Regions from separate parts of the Streptomyces sp. NPDC044002 genome, predicted to be linked through region 2. Evidence: riboswitches for the same ligand, from Rfam matches in the RefSeq annotation. Region 2 holds a riboswitch; each other region holds the start of a gene.
The links. Region 2 has a riboswitch for cobalamin ahead of AC07A6_RS02725 (ABC transporter substrate-binding protein). Riboswitches for the same ligand answer to the same signal wherever they lie in the genome.
Positions count from the first base shown of each region.

Region 1: it holds a riboswitch for cobalamin, as region 2 does, so the genes downstream of both, metE (5-methyltetrahydropteroyltriglutamate--homocysteine S-methyltransferase) here and AC07A6_RS02725 (ABC transporter substrate-binding protein) in region 2, are expected to answer to the same signal.
Region 3: it holds a riboswitch for cobalamin, as region 2 does, so the genes downstream of both, AC07A6_RS10285 (prenyltransferase/squalene oxidase repeat-containing protein) here and AC07A6_RS02725 (ABC transporter substrate-binding protein) in region 2, are expected to answer to the same signal.

Region 1 covers NZ_JBWKEZ010000010.1:133,535-140,652, reverse strand. Annotated here, with positions in the region: gene AC07A6_RS10830 (CbtB domain-containing protein) at 13-240, shown strand; gene AC07A6_RS10825 (CbtA family protein) at 253-1,080, shown strand; gene metE (5-methyltetrahydropteroyltriglutamate--homocysteine S-methyltransferase) at 1,153-3,477, opposite strand; cobalamin riboswitch at 3,655-3,855, opposite strand; gene AC07A6_RS10815 (MFS transporter) at 3,882-5,087, opposite strand; gene AC07A6_RS10810 (DegT/DnrJ/EryC1/StrS family aminotransferase) at 5,133-6,440, opposite strand; gene AC07A6_RS10805 (NAD-dependent epimerase/dehydratase family protein) at 6,434-7,118, opposite strand, start outside.
Region 2 covers NZ_JBWKEZ010000002.1:256,772-263,889, reverse strand. Annotated here, with positions in the region: gene AC07A6_RS02740 (tetratricopeptide repeat protein) at 1-496, shown strand, start outside; gene AC07A6_RS02735 (hypothetical protein) at 634-1,080, shown strand; gene AC07A6_RS02730 (magnesium and cobalt transport protein CorA) at 1,077-2,345, shown strand; cobalamin riboswitch at 2,383-2,520, shown strand; gene AC07A6_RS02725 (ABC transporter substrate-binding protein) at 2,556-3,545, shown strand; gene AC07A6_RS02720 (FecCD family ABC transporter permease) at 3,542-4,561, shown strand; gene AC07A6_RS02715 (ABC transporter ATP-binding protein) at 4,558-5,334, shown strand; gene AC07A6_RS02710 (LysR family transcriptional regulator) at 5,347-6,240, opposite strand; gene AC07A6_RS02705 (LysR family transcriptional regulator) at 6,326-7,118, opposite strand, start outside.
Region 3 covers NZ_JBWKEZ010000010.1:14,362-21,479, reverse strand. Annotated here, with positions in the region: gene AC07A6_RS10290 (DUF4430 domain-containing protein) at 1-97, shown strand, start outside; gene AC07A6_RS10285 (prenyltransferase/squalene oxidase repeat-containing protein) at 98-1,510, opposite strand; cobalamin riboswitch at 1,609-1,747, opposite strand; gene AC07A6_RS10280 (prenyltransferase/squalene oxidase repeat-containing protein) at 2,069-4,882, shown strand; gene AC07A6_RS10275 (hypothetical protein) at 4,879-5,823, shown strand; gene AC07A6_RS10270 (energy-coupling factor transporter transmembrane component T) at 5,828-7,018, shown strand; gene AC07A6_RS10265 (ABC transporter ATP-binding protein) at 7,015-7,118, shown strand, end outside.

The sequences.
Region 1 (7,118 bases), on a different contig from region 2:
GGAGGTTCCACCATGGCCGAGGCCCTCGCTTCCGCTGCCGTACCCGCCCCCGCCCTCTCGCCGTCCGCGCCGCTGCCCGTCAAGGCCGTGCTGCCCTGGGCGCTGTTCGTCGGCCTGCTGATGCTCGTGGCCCTGTACTTCGTCGGCGCGGAGCAGGGCGCCACCGCCGTGTTCTCCGGCGAGGGCGTCCACGAGTGGGTGCACGACGGCCGTCACCTGCTCGGCTTCCCCTGCCACTGAGAGGCGCGCACCATGTACGCCTCCACTGTCAGAGGTCTGCTGGTCCGCGGCATGCTCGCGGGCCTGATCGCCGGTCTGTTCGCCTTCGCCGTCGCCTACGTGGTCGGTGAGCCCCCGGTGCGGGGCTCCATCGCCGTCGAGGAGGCGGCGGCCGCCAAGGAAGCCGCTCCCGCGGCCGGCCACGCCGGTCACGGCGGCGGCGACGCCCCCGCCGCCGCGGAGGAAGAAGAACTCGTCAGCCGGCCCGTCCAGTCCACCGTCGGTCTCGCCACCGGCGTGCTGGTCTACGGGGTCGCGCTGGGCGGCATCGCCTCCCTCGCGTTCTCCTTCGCCCTGGGCCGCGTGGGCCGGTTCAGCCCCCGGGCCACGGCCGCCCTCACCGCCGGGGGCGCGTTCACGCTGGTCTACCTGGTGCCGTTCCTGAAGTACCCGGCGACCCCGCCGGCCGTCGGGAACCCGGACACCATCGGCCAGCGCACCACGCTGTTCTTCCTGATGATCCTGCTCAGCGTCCTGCTGGGCGTCGGCGCGATCGTCCTGGGCCGGCGCCTGGCGCCGCGCCTGGGCAACTGGAACGCGACCCTGGCGGCCGGGGCGGGCTTCGTCGTCGCCACCGGGCTGGCCTTCCTGGTGCTCCCGGACAACACCGACGCCGTCAAGGCCGAGTTCCCCGCGGCCCTGCTGTGGGACTTCCGGGTCGCCTCGGTGGCCGTCCAGCTCGTGCTGTGGGCCGTGTTCGGGATCGTCTTCGGGGTCCTCGCGCAGCGCCTGCCGGCCCTGCGCGCCGATGCCGCCGGTGCGGAGGCCGCGGCACCCCGCCCGGCGTCGGCCCTCGTCTGACCGCGCGCCGCGCACACCTTCGGAGCCCTGCCTCCCCGGACGTCCGGGAAGGCAGGGCTCCGTTCATGTGGGTCAGCCGCGTCCGCCGGTGAGGCCGGCGCGGACCTCACGGGCGGCGGCCACCAGGTTCTCCAGGGAGGCCCGGGTCTCCGCCCAGCCGCGGGTCTTCAGGCCGCAGTCGGGGTTGACCCACAGCCGCTCGGCCGGGACGGCCTCCAGGCCGGTGCGCAGCAGGCCGGCGGCGTCCCCGGCGCTCGGGACGCGCGGGGAGTGGATGTCCCAGACGCCGGGGCCGGCTTCGCGGAGGTAGCCGTGGGCGGCGAGTTCGCGGGCGACCTGCATGTGCGAGCGGGCGGCTTCCAGGCTGATGACGTCGGCGTCGAGGTCGTCGATGGCCTGGACGATGTCGCCGAACTCGGCGTAGCACATGTGGGTGTGGATCTGCGTGTCCGGCCGGACCCCGCTGGTGGTGAGCCGGAAGGACTCGGTGGCCCAGTCCAGGTAGGCCGCGTGGTCGGCGGCCCGCAGCGGGAGGGTCTCGCGCAGGGCGGGCTCGTCGACCTGGATCACCGGCGTGCCGGCCGCCTCCAGGTCGGCCACCTCGTCGCGCAGGGCGAGGGCCACTTGGCGGGCGGTGTCGCCGAGGGGCTGGTCGTCGCGTACGAAGGACCAGGCGAGCATGGTGACGGGGCCGGTCAGCATGCCCTTGACCGGCTTGGCCGTCAGGGACTGGGCGTAGGAGGTCCAGCGGACGGTCATCGGCTCGGGGCGGGAGATGTCGCCGGCCAGGACCGGGGGCCGGACGTAGCGGGTGCCGTAGGACTGCACCCATCCGTGCTGTGTGGCCAGGTAGCCGGTGAGCCGTTCGGCGAAGTACTGGACCATGTCGTTGCGTTCGGGTTCGCCGTGCACCAGGACGTCGAGGCCGGTCTTCTCCTGGAAGGCGACGACCTCCTCGATCTCGCCCTTGATGCGCGCCTCGTAGCCGGCGGTGTCGATCCGGCCGGCCCGCAGGTCCGCGCGGGCCGCCCGCAGCTCGTCGGTCTGCGGGAAGGAACCGATCGTGGTGGTCGGCAGCAGCGGCAGGCCCAGGCGGGCCCGTTGGGCGGCGGTGCGCTCGGCATAGGGCTGGGAGCGGCGGCCGTCGGCGTCGGTGATCGCCCGGGTGCGGTCCCGTACGGCCGGGTCGTGGGTGAGGGCGGATGCGGCGCGGGAGGCCAGGTCGGCCCGGTTCGCCGCGAGTTCGGCGGTGATGGCGTCCGTGCCCTGGGCCAGGCCGCGGGCCAGGACGGAGATCTCCCGGGTCTTCTGGCGGGCGAAGGCGAGCCAGCGGCGGACCTGCGTGTCGATGTCCCGCTCGGCGGAGGCGTCGAGCGGGACGTGCAGCAGGGAGCAGGAGGCGGCGACGTCAACCCGGTCGGCGAGGCCGAGGAGGGTACCGAGGGTGGTCAGGGACCTCTGGTAGTCGTTGATCCAGATGTTGCGGCCGTTGACCACGCCCGCGACGAGGCGCTTGCCGGGCAGGCCGCCCACGGAGGCCAGGTCGTCGAGGTTGGCCGCGCCGCTGTCGGTGAAGTCGAGCCCGAGGCCCTCGACCGGGGAGGCCGCGAGGATCCGGAGGGCGTCACCGAGCCTGCCGAAGTACGAGGCGACCAGCAGCCTGGAGCGGTCGGTCAGGGCGCCGAGCTCTCGGTACGCGCGGGCGGCGGCGTTCAGCTCCGCCGGGGTGCGGTCCTGCACGAGCGCGGGCTCGTCGAGCTGGACCCATTCCGCTCCGGCGGCCCGCAGGGCGGCGAGGACCTCCGCGTAGACGGGCAGCAGCCGGTCCAGCAGGGTGATCGGCTGGAAGTCGGGGGCCACGCCCGGGGCCGGCTTGGCCAGCAGCAGGTAGGTGACCGGCCCGACGAGGACCGGGCGGGCCGTGTGTCCGAGCGCGAGGGCCTCCCGCAGTTCGGCGACCTGCTTGCCGGGGTCCGCGGTGAAGACGGTGTCCGGGCCCAGTTCGGGGACCAGGTAGTGGTAGTTGGTGTCGAACCACTTGGTCATTTCCAGCGGGGCGACGTCCTGGGTGCCGCGCGCCATGGCGAAGTAGCCGTCGAGCGCGTCGGCCGCGACGGCCTCGCGGTGCCGGGCGGGGACGGCGCCGACCATGACGCTGGTGTCGAGCACGTGGTCGTAGTACGAGAAGTCACCGGTCGGGATCTCGGTGATACCGGCCTCGGCCAGCTGCTGCCAGTTCGAACGGCGCAGGCCGGCTGCGGTCTCCCGGAGGGCTTCGGCGCTGACGCGGCCCTTCCAATAGCCCTCGACGGCCTTCTTCAGTTCGCGGCTCTGGCCCTGGCGGGGGTAGCCGTACACGGTGGCTCGTGCTGCCGCGGCTGCGGGCTTCGCTGTCACGGAACTCTCCTTCGCGAGATGTGTCCAGGAACGTCCCGGCAACGGGACGCGGACGCGAAGGGAACGCCAGAGCGTACGGACCGCGCTGCGGGAATGCAGCGGGCGCCGCTCGCTGTGCACGCCGACCCGCCCACGAGGTCACCGGGATGTCCGTACGCGGAACGGTCCGCGTACGGGCAGCGGGCAGGTCTTCGGACTCGCGGGCACGCCTGCCGGTCTCCCGGCGGGCACCTACTGGCCGTCGCTTCCCAGGACCGTTGTCCGGTCCCAGTGCGTATGACGGCGGTCGTTCCCGCTCACCGCTGCGGGGCAGTCCCGGATTCCCACCGGGTTCCCTCTTACGACGCATCCCGCCTGGCGGACGGGGCGAACCAGCTGCACCGGCCACCCTAGCCGACGCGGCGTCAGGGGCGGTGCAGCCGGGGGGCCAGGGCTGCCATCGCCGCCATCAGCGCCGGCAGCACCAGCATCGCCCACCGCAGGGTCGTCGCCTCCGCGAGGGCGCCGATGACCGGGGGGCCCGCGAGGAAGCCGACGTAGCCGACGGCCGAGACGGCGGCGATGGAGGAGCCGGTGTGCCCGGGCCGCAGGCCGGCCGCGTGGGCGAAGACGAGGGGGATGACCGCGGCCATGCCCAGGCCGAGCAGGGTGTACCCGACGAAGCCCGCCGTGGTCGTCGCGTCGAGGATCGGGATCAGGGCGCCGGTGCCCGCGACCACGGCGCACAGGAAGGTGAAGCGGGCCGTGCCGAGGCGGGCGCGCAGCCGGTCGGCGGTGAGGCGGCCGACGACCATGCCCGCGGAGAAGACGGCGTACCCGAGGCCCGCGGCGCCCGCGGAGGCTCCGGTCTCCTCCTTCAGGTAGACGGCGCCCCAGTCGTTGACGACCCCCTCCCCCATCAGGGCGCAGAACGCCACGAGCCCGGGGATCCACAGGCCCGGACCGGGCAGGGCCAGCAGGGGGCCGGTCCTGGACGGGCCGCCGGTCCGCGGCGGTTCGGGGGCGAGGGCCGTGGCCGCCGTCCCCGCGACCGCCAGCAGTACGAGGGCGGTCACCGTGAAGTGGGCCCGGATGCCGACGCCGGCGGAGGCCGCGAGGCCGCCCGCCGTGGCGCCGGCGATGCCGCCGAGGCTGAACATGGCGTGGAAGCCGCCGAGCACGGGGCGCCCGTAGGCACGTTCGACCAGGACGCCCTGGGTGTTCATCGCGACGTCGACGGCCGTGTTGCCGCAGGCGAACACGGCCAGGGCCACCGTCAGCACCGCGAGGTCCGGGACGAACGGCAGGCTCGCGAGCGCGCCCAGGTAGGCGGCCATGCCGGTGCACAGGACCCTGCGGCTGCCGTACCTGGCCACCAGGCCGCCGACCAGCGGCAGCCCCGCGAAGGCGCCGCCGCTCAGGCCGACGAGGGCCACGGCCAGTTCCCCGGCGGACAGGTCCAGCCGGCTCTGGACGCCGGGTACCCGGGACGCCCAGGTGGCGAAGGCCGCCCCGGTGACGAAGAAGACCGCGCAGACGGCCAGCCGCATCGTCCGCGGGCGCGGACTGCGGGCGCGGGCGGGCGGCGCCGTGCGTCCGGCCGCCGTCCCGGGCTCGGGCTCGTTGCGCATCTGCGTCCGTCCCCTTGTCGTTCGTGTCCTGTCCGTCCCGGCCCGTCAGTGCGCCGGGCCGGCCGTCCGCCGGGTCAGGTCGATCAGCGCGTCCCGCTCCTCGACGAGAACCTTGTACAGGACCTCGGCGTAACGGTGCATCGTCGTCGCGTCGTTGGGCGGGCCGAAGGAGCTGAGGCTCTGTCCGAGGACCAGGCGGCGCAGGCAGACCTCCTCGCTGACGGGGTACTGCGCCGGATCGTAGTGGTGGCCGGGGCGTGCGTGTCCGCAGCTCCAGGGGCAGCCGCGGCCGTAGCCGCGGAGCTCCTGGAACAGGGTCTGTCCGGGTACCGGCTGCGGCTGCCAGCGCGTGATGTGCAGGCCCTCGGCGTTCACCGCCCGGGCGAGGGCGTCGCGGAAGGCGGCGACGGGGAGGCCGTCGAGACCGAGCTCCTCGGGCACGACGAGCAGCGGGTAGAAGAAGTACACGTGCGTGCGGTCCTCGGGGACGGCGGGCGTGCGGATGCCGGGTACGCCGGCCAGGGCCCGCGTGAGGGCGGCCCCGTTGGCCTGCCGGACGCGGGACATCTGCGGCAGGCGGGTGAGCTGGGACCGGGCGAACGCGGCCGCGAGGACATCGATCCGGTAGTTCCAGCCCATGATGCGGGCGTTGTAGTCGCGGCTCTGGCCCGGGAGTTCCTCGCCGAACATCAGCACCCGCCGGGCCAGCCGCTGCTGTTCCTCGTCGCGCGTCGCGAACAGGCCGCCCTCGCCGAGGGCGGAGAGGGTCTTGGACCCGTTGAGGCTGGCGCCGCTCAGGGTGCCGAGGGACCCGACGGGGCGGCCCCGGTACTCGGCGCCGTGTGCCTGGGAGGCGTCCTCGATGAGGGCGAGGCCGTGCCGGTCCGTGATCGCCCGCAGGGCGTCGTAGTCGGCGGGCAGGCCGTTGAGGTCCACGGCGACGACGGCGCGGGTGCGGTCGGTGATCCGCTCCTCGATCCGGGCGGGGTCGATGTTGAAGGTGGTGGGGTCGGTGTCCACGAACACCGGGATCGCGTTGGCCTGGAGCACGCAGGAGGCCGAGGCTAGGAAGGTGTCGGCGGGCACGAGCACCTCGTCGCCCGGCTCGACTCCCGCGGCCGCGATCGCCATGTGCAGGGCCGCGGTGCCGGAATTGGCGGCGAGGACGTGCGGCATGCCGGTGTACTCGGCCCAGGCTTCTTCCAGGTCGCTCACCGTGCGCATGGGCCAGTGCCAGGGGGTCGCCCCGTCCATCGCGTCGAGCACGGCCTTGCGGTCGGCGTCGGTGATGTGCGGCCAGGGGGCCGCCTCCCCCGGGGAGAGCAGCGGTGCCCCTCCGTCGACGGCTAGCACGTCCTGGCCTCCAGGCTCCGGCGCGCCGGGGTCTCCCGGCGGAAGACCGCCCTGGCGGTGGGGAGTTCGGGGAACGGTCCGAGCAGGGCCGCCAGGCAGGCGAGGCCTTCGGCCAGGGTGATCCGGGGAGCGAAGCCGAGCCCTCGCAGCCGGGTGGTGTCGGCGAGGAGCGTGAAGCTGTCGGCCAGGCTGGAAGGGTCGGCTTCCAGCAGTGCGGGGCGGCCGGTCGCCTTCCCCACCGACTCGGCGAGCTCGCGCATGGAGACGGCGGTGCCGGTGCCCAGGTTGTAGGTCTCGCCGTCGGCGCCCCGGTCGGCGAGGGTGATCAGTGCCCGGCAGAGGTCCTCGACGTGGATGAAGTCGCGGCGCTTGCGGTCGATGTCGCCGACCACCGGGATGGGCCGCTCGTTGAGGTGCCAGCGCAGGAACTGCGAGACCTCTCCGCCCGCCCGGCGCGGGTCTTCGCCGGGGCCGTAGACGACGAAGGAACGGCCGGTGACGACGGGCAGTCCGGCGGTGGCGTGCAGGCTGCGCAGGGTCAGCTCGCCGGAGAGCTTCGAGGCACCGTACGGCAGGAAGGGCCGGGTGGGGTGGTCCTCGCGGATCGGGCCGCGGCCCGGGGTGCCGTAGACGATGGCGGAGGAGAGGTAGACGAGGCGGCGCACTCCCAGCTCCAGG
Region 2 (7,118 bases):
ACAAGAGGCCCTGTCTTACCACAAGCGCGCGTTGCAGCTGGCCGAAGCCGCAGAGAACACCGGCCTCCAGGGCGCGGCACTCTGCGGGGCCGGCCAGTGCCTGATCGACGGAACGGCCCGCCAGCGGCGCGAGGCCCTCCGGATGCTGCAGAGGGCCGCCGATCTCCTGGAGGAATCGGGGAACCTGCGTGCCCACGCCGCCGTCTGCGGCAGGATCGGCCGGCACTTCTACGACGCGCGCAAGTACGCCAAGGCCATCGAATACCTCCACCGGGCCGGCATCGTCCTCCTGCGTGAGTTCAAGGACACCGACGCGGCCGCCGTGCCGCTCGGCCTGATGGACCAGGCCCGCCGGGCGATGGAGGAACGGGGCCTCCTCAGAACACCGCTCAACTACCTCAGGGGTCAACACCCCCCTCGCTCCTGGGAGGTCGGGCCGGCCCACGTGTTCACTGCCGAGCCCAAGCCGTGGGCCGAAGGCCTGTCCGAAGACTGAACCGCGGGCGCCCGCCCGGCCGGAGGTCCTCCCGCGGCCCGGCCGTCCTCCGGCAGAGGTCATTTCCACGGATCGAGGCACCCGCGGCACCGCCGATCGGTACATTGCGTGGTCCACGCAATCGCCGGGGAGGAAGCATGCTGACAGAGGCGCTGGCGGCGGTGGCCGCGTCGTGCGCTACCGCAGTGATCCAGGCTGCCGGGACCGACGCCTGGGCGGGTCTCCGGCACCGCCTGGCGGCCCTGATGGGCGACGGCGACGTCCAGCGGGCCGCCGCTGAACTGGAGCGGCTCGAACGGACGGCCCAGGTGATCGCCGACGCCCCGCCCGAACAGTCCGCCCGGATCCGCATCCTGCAGGAGGGGAGCTGGCAGGCACGCCTCGAAGACCTGCTGGAGTCCCGGGCGGGAGCGGCGCGGGAAGCGGTGGCCGAGGAGCTGCGCGGCATCGTCGCGTCCCTGAGCGAGGGCGGGGCCTCGACGCACAAGACCTGGAGCGGCGACGTCCGCCAGGTCGCCAAGGCGTCCGGCCAGGCGCGCGTGTACCAACTCGGCCAAGGCGAAATGAACATCTCGGGATCATGAACACGGAAGAATCGCGCAGCATCAGCGTCAACATTGAGGCGGCCGACGACAGCCGCGTCTACCAGGTCGCCCAGGGGAACATGTTCATCGGACGGGACCCCGTCGAGGTGACGGCCCGGAAGCTGGCGGCCCTGCCGGTCTCCAAGGCGGCCGAGATGCTCGGAGAGATGTCCGCGGAGGAGCGCGCCTCGGTCGTCGCGACCATGGAAACCGGTCCGGCGGCGGCACGGATGGCGCTCCTGGAATCGTCGGTGGCAGTGGACGTCCTGTTGTCCATCGACGAGCTGCTCGCCGTCGAACGGCTGCTGGCCATGGACGCGGTGAGCGCCCGGCGCCTTGCGCTGGCGGCACCGCAGACGTGGTGTACGGGGCTCTTTTCCAGACTGACGTTGGAACAGACGCTCCGACTGGTCGGAGAACTCGACGGAGGGGGGAAGTTCACCTTCCAGCTCGACGTCCTGGAGGGCTTCGCCACACGTCTCCCCACCGATGTCATGACCACCCTGCTGTCATCCGGCGGAATGCCGCCCGGGACGGCCGCACGCGTCCTGCGGGCAGTGACCGGCCAGGAGTTCGTCACCTGGCTGCTGATCGGCAATCCGAGCGCCCGGCTCGCGCTCCTCGACCACATGCCCCTCGAATTCCTCACGACCGCCGTCGTCGCCCTGTGGGAACCGCCGGAGGAACTGCGCCTCCTGTGTACGGCCAAGGGCGTCGGCCTGCCACAGGTCGCCGACGTCCTGAGCGCGCTGCGGCCGCACCGGCTGGTCGAGCTGGTCACCGGTTCCGACCTCGGATTCGGCGTCTACGAGGCGTTCTCGCCCGACACCCGGGTCGGTCTCCTCCGGTACATGGACGACCGGCGGCTGGCCGACCTCCTGCAGCGCTACGAGGAGGGGCCCCTCGTGGAACGCGTTTCCGGGATGCTGCTGGCGGACGAGTTCAGCGGCAGGGCCCATCACGTCCACCGCCATCTGGCGGCCGCACTCGTCGTGTCGACGATCGACGCCGACCACCTGCTGGAGTCCCTTCCGCGCCATCAAGCCGCCGCCGTCTGGGACTCCCGGTGGGCCCACGGCGTGGCCCGCACCCTCGAAACCTACGACGCCGACGCCGGGTACGGGGAACTGAAGCAGCTCCCGCAGATGCGGAAGGCGGAGGTCGTCTGGCACTTGTCCGCGGAGCTCCGGGCTCGGCTGCGGGACAGGGCGGACAACCTCTCCGACGACCAACTGCTCCGCGACGGGGGACGGCCGCTCTCCTGAGTCCGTCACCACCCCTTCCGGGCGTGACGACCGCATCTGGCAGACTTGGCCGGGTTGTCCCGGCGGTGCAGGACAGGAAACCGGTGTGAATCCGGTGCGGTCCCGCCACTGTGACCGGCCGCCGCGTGCGCGTGGGGGCCGGGAGTCAGACACTGACGCACCGCCTCTTCACTTCGACCGGGGACGAGGATCCCCCGGAGAGGCCTCACCATGTCGCGTGTCCGCGCCGCCGTGCGCTCCTTCCTGCCCTTCGCCCTTGTCGTGCCGCTCGCCGCCTGCGGCGGGCCGTCCGGGGCCGAGGGGCCCGGAGCCGGGGCGCAGGCCGCGCCCGGGTTCCCGTACACCGTCACCAACTGCGGTGTCAGCAGCACCTACCAGGCGCCGCCCGAGCGCGCCGTCACCATGAACCAGCACGCCACCGAGATCATGCTCGCCCTCGGACTCCAGGACCGGATGGCCGGCACCGCCTACCTCGACGACTCCGTGCTGCCCGCCTACCGGCCCGCCTACGACAGGATCAAGGTGCTGGCGAAGGAGTACCCGTCGAAGGAGGTGCTGCTCGGCGCCAACCCCGACTTCGTGTACGGAGGTTACGCCAGCGCCTTCGACAAGGGGCAGGGCCGGGACCGCGAAACGCTGGCCAAGGCAGGCATCGGAACCCGGCTGAGCGTGGAGTACTGCACCCAGGGACCGGTCGGGCTCCAACAGCTGAAGACCGAGATCACCGAGGTCGCCCGGACCTTCGGCGTGCCCGAGCGCGGCGAGGCGCTCGTGCGGGAGGAACAGCGGCGCGTCGACGCCGTCACCGCACGGGTCAAGGACCGGGCCCGGCCGTCGGTCTTCGTCTACGACTCCGGCGAGGCCTCCGCCTTCACCTCGGGAGGCAGCGGCATCGGCAACGAGATCGTCTCCCTCGCCGGGGGCGCGAACGTGTTCGCCGACCTCAAGGACACCTTCGGCGACGTGCCGTGGGAGAAGGTCATCGAGCGCGCGCCCGAGGTCGTCCTCATCTACGACTACGGCGGCACCACCGTGGAGGCCAAGAAGCAGCGCCTGTTGAACGACCCGGCGCTGGCGGAGGTTCCCGCCGTCAAGAACCGGCGGTTCGTGGTGCTGCCGCTCTCCTCCGCCGTGCTCGGCGTGCGCGTCGCCGACGCCGTCGAGTCCCTCGGCCGCCAGCTGCACCCCGACGCCCCGTGAGGCGCGGGCTCCCGCTGGTGCTGCTCACCGCCGCGCTCGCCGTCTCGATGGTGGCCGGGCTGGCCCTGGGGGCCGTACGGATCCCGCCCGGCCAGGTCCTCGACATCGTCCTCGGCGGGCCCGGCGCACGAGGGGCCTTCGCCTCCATCGTCTGGGACGTGCGGATGCCGCGCGTCCTGCTCGGAGCCGTCGTCGGGGCCGGGCTGGCCGTGGCCGGAGCCGTGCTCCAGGCCCTCGTGCGCAACCCGCTCGCCGACCCCTTCCTGCTCGGGGCCTCCTCCGGGGCCTCGACGGGGGCGGTGCTGGTCATCGTGTCCGGCGCGGGCGCTGCCGGAGCCGTGGGCGGGGCCGGGCTGCCGGCCGCCGCCTTCGCCGGGTCCATGGCCGCACTCGTCGCCGTCTACGCCCTGGCCCGCCGCGGCGGAACCATGACCACCGGCCGGCTGATCCTGGCCGGGGTCGCCGTGCAGTACATCCTGTCCGCGCTGACCAGCCTGATCCTCGTCCTGTCAGCCAAACCCGACCAGCTGCGCACCGCCCTGTTCTGGACCCTGGGCGGTCTCGGCGCGGCCCGCTGGGACGAACTCGCCCTGCCGGCCGCCGCGCTGATCGCCGGCACCGCCGCGCTCACCGCCCTGGCCCGGCCGCTGGACCTGCTGCTCGCGGGGGAGGAGGGCGCGCGCACCCTCGGCCTGGACACCGGCCGCTTCCGGGCGGCCGTGTTCGTGCTCACCTCCCTCGTGGTCGGGGTGCTCGTCGCCTACAGCGGGGCCATCGGCTTCGTCGGCCTGATGGTCCCGCACGCCGCCCGGATGGCCGTCGGCGCCGGCCACCGGGCACTGCTGCCCGTGGCCGCGCTCGCCGGGGCCGTCTTCCTGGTCCTGGCCGACCTGGTCGCCCGTACCGCGGCGGCCCCCGAGGAGGTCCCGGTCGGGGTGGTCACCGCGCTGGTGGGCGGGCCGTTCTTCCTGTGGATGCTGCGCCGCACCAGCCGCACCGAGGGGGTGGCGGGATGACGCGCCGACCGGCGGAACTCACCGTCGAGGCCCTGCGTTACGCAGTGGACGGGCACACCCTGCTGCACGGCGTCGACCTCACCGCCCGCCCCGGCGAGACGGTCGGCGTGGTCGGGCCCAACGGCAGCGGCAAGACCACCCTGCTGCGCTGCGTCTACGGCACCCTGCGGCCCACCGCCGGCCGGGTGCTCCTCGACGGGGCCGACGCCGCGGCGCTCGGCGCCAAGGAGCGGGCCCGGCGGGTGGCGGTGGTCCCGCAGGACGCCACCGGCACCTTCGGGCTGACCGTCCGCGAGGTCGTCGCCATGGGCCGCAGCCCCCACAAGCGCTTCTGGGAGCAGGACGGCCCGGAGGACCGGCGCCAGGTGGCCGGCGCGCTGGAGCGGGTCGGCGCGGCCGGCTACGCGGAGCGGCGCTTCGAGGAGCTCTCCGGCGGCGAGCGCCAGCGTGCCCTCGTCGCCCGCGCCCTCGTCCAGGAACCGGGCCTGCTGGCCCTGGACGAGCCGACGAACCACCTCGACATCCGCTACCAGCTGGAGGTGCTCGGCCTGGTCCGCGGCCTGCCCGCGACCGCCCTCCTCGTCCTCCACGACCTCAACCTCGCGGCCTCCTTCTGCGACCGGCTGTACGTCCTGTCGGCCGGCCGGGTCGTCGCAGCGGGAACGCCGGGCGAGGTACTGGACGAAGCACTGCTGGCGGAGGTCTACGGGGTCCGCACCCGCGTCGGGACCCACCCGACGACGGGCGCCCCCAGCATCGTCTACCTGCCGTGACCGGCCGGCCCCTCAGAGGGACATCGTCCCGAGTTCGCCGGCGATGCGTACGAAGGACCGGACCATCGGGCTGTCGTTGTCCGAGCGCCACACCAGGCCCCAGCGCAGCTTCGGGGCGTCGTGGAGGGGGAGGTAGGTGATGTCGGGCCGCACATGGAAGCGGGTGACCTGGGAGGCGAAGGAGTGGACGGCCTCACCCGAGGAGATGATCATGAAGAGTGAGTCCAGATCACTGGCGAAGCAGAAGTTCCGCTCGATCGTCCGGCCGCTGGGCGTGTAGAAGGGCATGAACGCGTCCTGCCAGTAGTCGGGCTGCAGCGACTCCCCGCCGATCACGCCGTGGTCGGCGAACACCTCCAGGGACACCGAGGACCGGACCGCCAGCCGGTGGTCGGCCGCCACGGCCGCGACCCGGGGCTCCTCGAAGAGCACCGGGCCCACGGTGAGATCCGGTTCCTCGACGGGAAGCCACGCGAGCAGCAGGTCCGCCTCGCCCCTGCGCAGCGGCCCGAACGGATCGATGAACCCGTTGTAGCGGAGCCGTATCCCGCACGTCGGGTTCAGGGAGCGGAACGCGTCCCAGTAGGGCCGCAGCTCCTGTGCGTTGGACACCAGCAGGTTGATCCGCAGGACGTCCGTCTTGCCTTGTGCGGTGAGCCGGGCCCGGTCCATGCTCGCCTTCAGCCCCCGGAAGACGGGGAGCAGGTCGTCGCGGAGCTGCTCGCCGACGGGTGTGAGCCGTACCTGGCGGCTGGTCCGTTCGAAGAGTTCGGCGCCGATGGACCGTTCCTGCTTCTTGATGGCCTGGCTGACCCTGGCCGCCGATACGTGCAGCCGTTCGGCGGTCCGTCCGAAGTGCAGCTCCTCCGACAACGTCAGGAAGATCTCGATGTCGCGCAGTTCCACGCGCCCCACGTCCCCGTTTGCTCAGTAACTCCGGCCCGGTCAGCGGTGCATGACCAGGCGTTGATCGTCGATTCGTCCGGATTCCCTACAGCGACATCGTCCCGAGTTCGCGTGCGAGGCCCGCGAAGGCCCGCACCATCGGGCTGTCGTTGTCCGACCGCCAGACCAGGCCCCAGCGCAGGAGCGGCGTGTCGCGGACCGGGATGTAGGTGACGTCGGGCCGGACGTAGAAGCGGGTGACCTGGTTGCCCAGGAGGTGGATGATCTCCCCGTCGGCGACCAGGGTGTACAGCTCGTCCAGTGTCGTGACCAGGAACTTCCGTTCGATGGTACGACCGCTGGGCGCGGTGAACGGGACGAAGGCGTCCTCGAAGTAGTCGGGCTGCGGTCCGTCCGGACCCACGATTCCGTGGTCCGCGAGCGCTTCCAGGGTCAGCGAGGAGCGGCCGGCCAGCCGGTGGTCATTGGCCACCAGCGCGACCCTGGGCTCGTCGAACAGCACCGGCCCCACAGTCAGATCGGGCTCCTCCACCGGGAGCCACGACAGCAGCAGGTCGATCTCGCCGCGCCGCAGCGGGGCGAACGGGTCCATGTAGCCGTTGTGGCTCAGCCGCAGCCCCCATTGCGGATGCCGCGTACGGAACGCGTCCCAGAAGGGGCGCAGTTCGTGGCCGTTGGTGACCATCAGGCCGATCCGCAGGACGTCCGTCTTGCCCTGTGCGGTGAGCCGGGCCCGGTCCACGCTCTCCTTCAGGCTCCGGAACACCGGCCGCAGATCACCGAGCAGCTGCTCGCCGACCGGGGTGAGCCGTACCTGGCGGCTGGTCCGTTCGAAGAGCTCGGCGCCGATGGACCGTTCCTGCTTCTTGATGGCCTGG
Region 3 (7,118 bases), on a different contig from region 2:
GAGCATCGCCGTCAACGGCACCCCCACGCCGGTGGGCGGCTGCCAGTTCAAGCTCAATGCCGGCGATCAGGTGTCCTTCACCTGGACGTCCTTCTAGTCAGGAACCCCACCGCAGGGCGATGGTGTCGCCCAGGTTGACGACCTTGTCGCGGACGGCGCCGGCGAACGAGGACCCGTCCACGCTCACCTTCCACGTGCCGGAGCCGCTGTTGGCCTTGCCGTTGACGTCGGTGACGGTGCCGGTGCCGGACGAGGGCGTGACGCCGGTGACGCAACCGGACGGAGCGGCGGCGGTCACCGCCGCGTCGAGGACGTCGCCGAGCGTGGTGGTCGTACCGGTCGGCGTGAACGCCACCGAGCAGACCTTGAGGCTGCCGGCCCCGTCGTCGACCGTCAGCGCGAGCTTCGTCGCCGTACCGGCCGTGAAGGCGGACTGGGACACCCACTGCGGGGCGCCGGGGGTGACCGGGACGGGCGGGGCCGTGGTGAAGCCTCCGCCGGCCACGGCACGCAGCGCGTCGATGGAGGAGTAGGCCGAGGGCGCGGTGTCGGAGGGCTTGTACTTGAAGCCGCCCGCCGGGTTGTACTGATTGGCGATCAGAAAATCGATCGGGGTCTTGCCGCTGCCGGTGAGGAAAGCACCCGTCTGCGGGTTGAACCCGCAGGCGTTCAGTCCGGCGACGCCCCAGCCGTTGGAGCTGGTGTTGACCCCGTAGAGGGAGTTGAACGCGCCGCTACCGGAGACGAGCCTGCTCTTGAGGAAGTTCTTCGCCTGGACGACGTCGGCGTCGGTGTTCGGGACACCGGACACGCACAGGGCGGCCATGGCCGCACCGGTCATGTCGACGTCGCTCGCGGAGTTCAGGACGGTCGGGTTGCCCTCGGCCTTGTTGAAGGTCCAGCCGCCGTCCACGTGCTGGTTGGCACGGATGCGGGTGACCATCGAGTCGGTCAGCGCCTGCGGTACCCGGGCACCTCCGGCCTGGGTCTTGGCTCCGCCCAGCGAAAGGGCCGCGAAGACGGTGCCGTTGAAGTTCCCGGACGGGCCGAAGTAACCGGCCTCGGCCGTCTGCCAGTACGAGTAGATGTCGGCTATCAGATTGCGGGAGGCCGAGACGCGCGCCGGGTCGATACCGGCGGCGTAGGCGTTGAGCGTGCCGCGCTCGTAGTCGGTGACCACCGGGGAGGCCTGCGGCCAGCCCGCCGTCGACAGCAGGTTGCGGTAGACGGTGCGCGCGTTCTTCGTGGTGTCGCCGCCGGGGTAGACGTCGGCGACGGCCGTGCCGGCTGCCGCGAACGCACCGAACGCCCACTCGTTGGACAGGCCACTGCCCGCGTACGAACCATCGGCAGCCTGAAGGGACTTGAGATAGCTCACACCGTTCGTCCTGGACGTGGCGATCTGCGCGGGCGAGGAGGTCGCGGAGGCGGGCAGCGTGGTCAGGACGAGCGCGCCGAGCGCGGCGGGCGCCACGAACACGAGGCGGCGCGGGGTACGGATACGGGACATGGCCTGCTCCTGGAAATGAGGGACGCCGACCCGACCGCAGCTCTCGCAGGCGGGCAGCCCGGAGCTCGGTGGCGGCCGTCCGAACGCGTGGTACGGCTTGAGATGTGCCTCGCCAGATGGGCATTCGGGCTCGGTGACGGCCCCCTGCCGTCCCACACCGCTGCGCGTCAGCCCCGGATTCGCACCGGGTTCCCCCATGTGGCAGCCCAGGACGCTACCCGAGTGATCAAGGGTCTGCCAGCCGATGCGCGGTGGATCCGTCAGAGGGTTCTCGTGCCTTGCCGCGTGAGACGCAGACCACCTTGACGGTGTGTCAATCCGCGTGGTCCACTCCGACCGATAAGCACTCAGCTCCAGGGGAAGCCGGTCGAAATCCGGCGCTGACCCGCAACCGTAGGCCCGGCACCGCCGGGCGAGTCGGAATGCCTGGAGCCGGATTCTGCAGCGAGAAACGCCGTCGCGGACTACGGCGTGGTTCGAAACGGCTCCCCCGTGGCCCCACGGGCTGTGGAGCCCTTTGCCACGCACTGGTCCGCCCGGCTGACACGAGGGGCCGTGGTGGGGACCGCACAGCAAGCAGAGCGACACCCGGGAAGCAAGGGGCTGCTGTCGCTCGTATCGGCGGCGCTGCTGGCCTTCGCCGCGAGCGCGGCCTTCGCCGGCGCAGCGGCACCTGCCTCGGCCGACCCGATCGAGCGGTGCACGGCCACCACCGGGGCGATCGTCGCCGTGGACTTCGGCCCGTTCGGCGGCAAGGTGGAGAAGGGCTGCGACACCACCCCCACCACCGGCTACGAGCTGCTGCAGACCGCCGGGTTCACCATGACGGGCACCGTCCACGACGGGCCCGCCTTCCTCTGCCGCATCGGCAAGGGCACCGGCACCCAGTACCCGACCCCCGACAAGGAACCCTGCGTCCTCACGCCCCAGGCCACCGCCTACTGGTCGTACTGGACGGCCTCGCCCGGGCAGCGCAAGTGGTCCTACAGCCAGCAAGGGGCCATGGCCCGGAACCCGAAGCCGGGCGACGTGGAGGCCTGGGTGTACGGCGGCACGGACATCGCCGGCACCAAGGGCAGGCCGTCCTTCTCCCCGGACGACGTCCGCGGCTACTCCACCCCCGACCCCACCGTCCCGATGGCCCCGCCCCGGGTGCCGGCCGGACGCATCGACGTACCCGCGGCCGCCCGCTGGGTCACCGGGACGCTGACGGACGGGGAGCGCGTCGTCGACGAGGGCTCCACGGCCCCCAACCACTTCCTCTCCACGGAGGCCGTCTTCGCCCTCGCGGCGGCCGACCGCAAGAGCCCGGCGGCGAAGAAGACCGCCGATTTCCTCGCGACGCCCGCGCAGACGGACGCGTACGCCTACCCGGCCGGCAGGGACGGCATCCCGGACGCCACCGCCGCGGCCCGGCTCGCGCTGGTCGCCGAGGCCACCGGCAAGGACCCGCGCGCGTTCGGCGGGCACGACCTGCTCGGCGACCTGGTCACGTACGCCTGCCCCCGCGACATCGGCGACGGCGAGACGGTCGAAGGCTGCTTCACCAAGGGCGACTTCCGTACGACCGGGCAGGCCGACGCCCAGGCCATGGCCATGATCGCGCTGGTCAACGCGGGTATGACCCCGCCCCCCGGCTCCGTGGCCCGGCTGACCGCCCTGCAGTGCGAGGACGGCGGATTCACCAGCGTCCTCATCCGGCCCGGCAGTCCCGGGTGCGAGAGCGAGGCCGGCGCCACCGGCCTGATCACCCTGGCCCTGGAGCGGGCCGGCGGCCACGAGGCGGTGCTCCAGAAGGCCCGGAACCACCTGAAGCGGTCCCAGCTGGCGACCGGCGCCTGGCCCGCGGTCTCCTACGAGACGACCGGCAACCCGGCCGCCACCGCCTGGGCCGCCCAGGCGCTGCGCGCCCTCGGCGACGAGGCGTTCGCGGACGCCGGCGTCTCCTGGCTCTCCGGGCACCAGCTCCCGGCGGGCGGATTCGGCTTCGCCGAGGACGACACCGAGCCGAGGCTCCACCCCACCGCGGCGGCTGCCCTCGCGGGCGCCGGCGGTGACCTCGTCTCGTTGACCGCCAAGCCGGCCGAACCGCCGACCCCGACCACGCCGCCTACCCCCACCACTCCACCCACCCCGACCACGCCACCTACCCCGAGCACACCGCCGGCCGGTGAAGGGCCCGACCTGCAGAAGGGCGCCGCGTACCTGACGGCCCCCTCCCGCCTGGTCCAAGGCCGCTTCTACGAGAGCCGGCCCGAATCCGGATTCGCCGACTACGGCCTGACCATCGACGGCGCGTACGCGCTCGCCGCCACAGGCGGGGACAACGCCGCCCTGCGCAACATCGTCGACTTCATGGACAAGGGCGGCAAGGACGGCCAGAAGCGGGGCATCCACGACTGGACCCTCGTGGGCACCAAGTACGAGAACGGCGGCTCCATCGGCAAGGCGGCGGTGCTCGCCCAGGCCGTGGGCCGCGATCCGCGGAACTTCGGCGGCCAGGACCTGATCGCCGCCCTCGCGAAGATCACCTGCCAGGCGAAGACCTCGACCGTCCAGCAGTGCGCGGCCAAGGGCAACTACGCCTACGCCACTTCCGTCTTCAAGCAGTCCCTCGGTGTCATGGCCCAGCTCCGCGCCGGCGAGAAGGCCGCCGCGGCCGATCCGGCCGCCTACCTCAAGAGCCTCCAGACCCCGTCCGGCGCCTGGGTCAGCCTGATCGGCGAACCCAGCGGCCCCGAAGTGGACTCGACCGCCATGGCCGCCATGACCGTGGACCTGCTGCCCGACGCCGGCTCCCAGGCGGCGGTGGACAAGGCACTCGCCTGGCTGGCCACCCAGCAGAAGGAGGACGGCGGCTTCCCGGGCGCCGCCGGGAACTCCGTCAACTCCGCGGCCCTGGCCGTCCAGGGGCTGTCGCTGGACGCGCCCAAGTACGGCGCCCAGATCGCCAAGGCCCGCGCGTTCCTGGCGAGCCAGCAGAACGGCGACGGCGGCTTCAACGTGGCCAAGGGCGGCCAGACCGGCTCCGACCTCCGCGCCTCCGCCCAGGCCGTCGGCGGCGCCACCGGCATCTCCTTCGGCACGCTGACCCGCGACCTGACCGGCACCACCCCCCAGCCCGTGCCCGGCATCTCCGGAGGAACGTCCGGTGGTACCTCGGGCGGCAACGGCTCGCCCGTCATCGTGACGCCGGGCGAGAACGGCGGCGGCACGGGCTCCGCGGGTGGCTCCGGGGCTGGTGGCGGTCCCCTCGCGTCCACCGGAGCCCGGGTCGGCACGCTCGCCGCGGCCGCGCTGGTCCTGACCCTCGGCGGCTGGGGCGTCACCCGTGCCGCGAAGCGCCACCGCCGGCCGGGAGCGGGAGCATGAGCCGCGACCGCGCCGTGCGCGCCTTCGCCCGGGCCGCCGCCGCGCTGGGGCTGACGGTGGCGGCCTTCGCCGCCACCGCTGCCCCGGCCGGCGCCGCGCCGCAGCCGATGGCTCAGTGCACCACCTCTTCGGGGGTCGTCCTCGCCGTGGACTTCAGCCACTGGGGCGGCCCCGTCTACCGCTCCTGCGGCACCACCCCCACGACGGGCCACGAGCTCCTCAACCAGGGTGGCTGGGCCACGACCGGCACCGGCCACGACGGACCTGCCTTCATCTGCCGGATCGGCTACAGCGGACACCAGGGCGGCAAGCAGTACCCGACCCCGCAGCAGGACGACTGCGTCCTGACCCCGCCGGCGTCCGCCTACTGGTCGTACTGGCACGCCGATCCGGGCCAGAACGCCTGGGAGTACAGCCAGTTGGGCGCCATGCTCTACAAGCCGAAGCCGGGCAGCGTCGATCTGTGGATGTTCGGCGGCACGAACGTCGAAGGCACGGAGGGCCGTCCCACCGTCACCCCCGATCAGCTCCGCGCCAAGAACACCCGGCCCACCGGGGTCCCCGCGCCCCAGGACACCCGCACCGCGGCGCCGCTGCCGCCGGACGTCAACACCGGGCCCAGGCCGGAGAACCCGCCTCCGGCCGGCCCGCAGGCGACAGCGACGGCGACGGCGACGCCGCCCGGCCCCGCGGCACCGGAAAGTCCCCCGGCCCTGGCGAGCCCTTCGGACAGCGTCCCGCCCGCGCCCTCCGCGCCACCGTCCTCGTCCGGTGCTCCGGCCGTGGCCGCGCCCGGCCCCCAGGTGGTCGAAGCGGCGCCCGCCGCCGATGCGAAGCACGATGCCGGCTCGTACCTGCCCGCCGTCGCCACCGGTGCGCTGGTGCTGCTCATCGGCGCCGCGGCCGTGTACGCGGCCGCGCGCCGCCGTCGTACGGAGTAGCGGCGTGCCACGCACCACCACCTCGACGCAGGCGGCGAAGGCCTCCCCGTCCGGCACCGCGCCGGACACGGGCGGCCGCCGCCTGCCGCGCACCCTGCACCCCGTCGCCTGGTGGATCTGGGCCCTCGCACTGGCCACCGCCGTGAGCCGCACCAACAACCCGCTGCTGCTCTTCCTCGTCCTCGCGGTCCTCGGCTACGTCATCACCATGCGACGCACCGAGGCGCCCTGGGCCCGCGGCTTCAAGTACTACTTGTACCTCGCGCTGACCGTCGTCACGATCCGCGTCACCTTCCGCGCGGTCTTCGCCACGGGCATCACCCCCCGCGACCACTTCCTCTTCTCCCTGCCCCGCATCCCCACGCCCGACTGGTACGCGGGCATCCAGCTCGGCGGGCCCGTTTCCCTGGAAGCCCTGCTCTCCGCGGCGACGGACGGGCTCCGCCTCGCCTGCATGCTGTGCTGCATCGGCGCCGCCAACACCCTCGCCAACCCCAAACGGGCCCTCCGTGTCCTGCCCGGCGCCCTGTACGAGCTGGGGGTGGCCGTCACCGTCTCCCTCAGCGTCGCCCCGCAGCTCGTCCAGAGCGTGCAGCGCGTCCACCGCGCCAAGCGGCTCCGGGCAGGACGCCCGAAGGGCCTGCGCGCCCTGCGCGGCGTCATCGTTCCCGTCCTGGAGGACGCCCTCGAACGGTCCCTGCGCCTGGCCGCCGCCATGGACTCCCGCGGCTACGGCCGGGCCGGTACCGCCACCCGCCGCTCCCGCCGCCTGACCGGCGCCCTGATGCTGCTCGGCATGTGCGGCCTGTGCGCCGGGGCGTACGGACTGCTCGACGCGACCGCGCCGAAGCCGCTCGGGCTCCCGGCCATGGGCGCCGGGGCCGTGCTGTGCTTCGCCGGGCTGCGCCTGGGCGGCCGCCGGATCACCCGGACCAGCTACCGGCCCGATCCATGGCGCTTCCCCGAATGGGCCGTCGCCGGCTGCGGCGTGCTCTCCGCCGTCCTGCTCTTCGCGAACGTCGGCTTCAACGCGGCCGAGCTCAACCCCTCCATCTATCCGCTCAGCTGGCCCACCCTGCCGCTCGTGCCGGCCGCCGCGGTCCTCCTCGCGGGGACCGCCGGCTTCCTGGCCCCGCCGCCGACCGCGTCAGCCCGTGCGGCCGTCCCGCCCCAGCGCACCGAGGAACCCAAGTGATCACCTTCGACCAGGTCACCGTCCAGTACGAGGACGCGGCCGAACCGGTCCTGCGCGACGTCGACCTCACCGTCGAGGAGGGCGAACTCTGCCTGGTCGT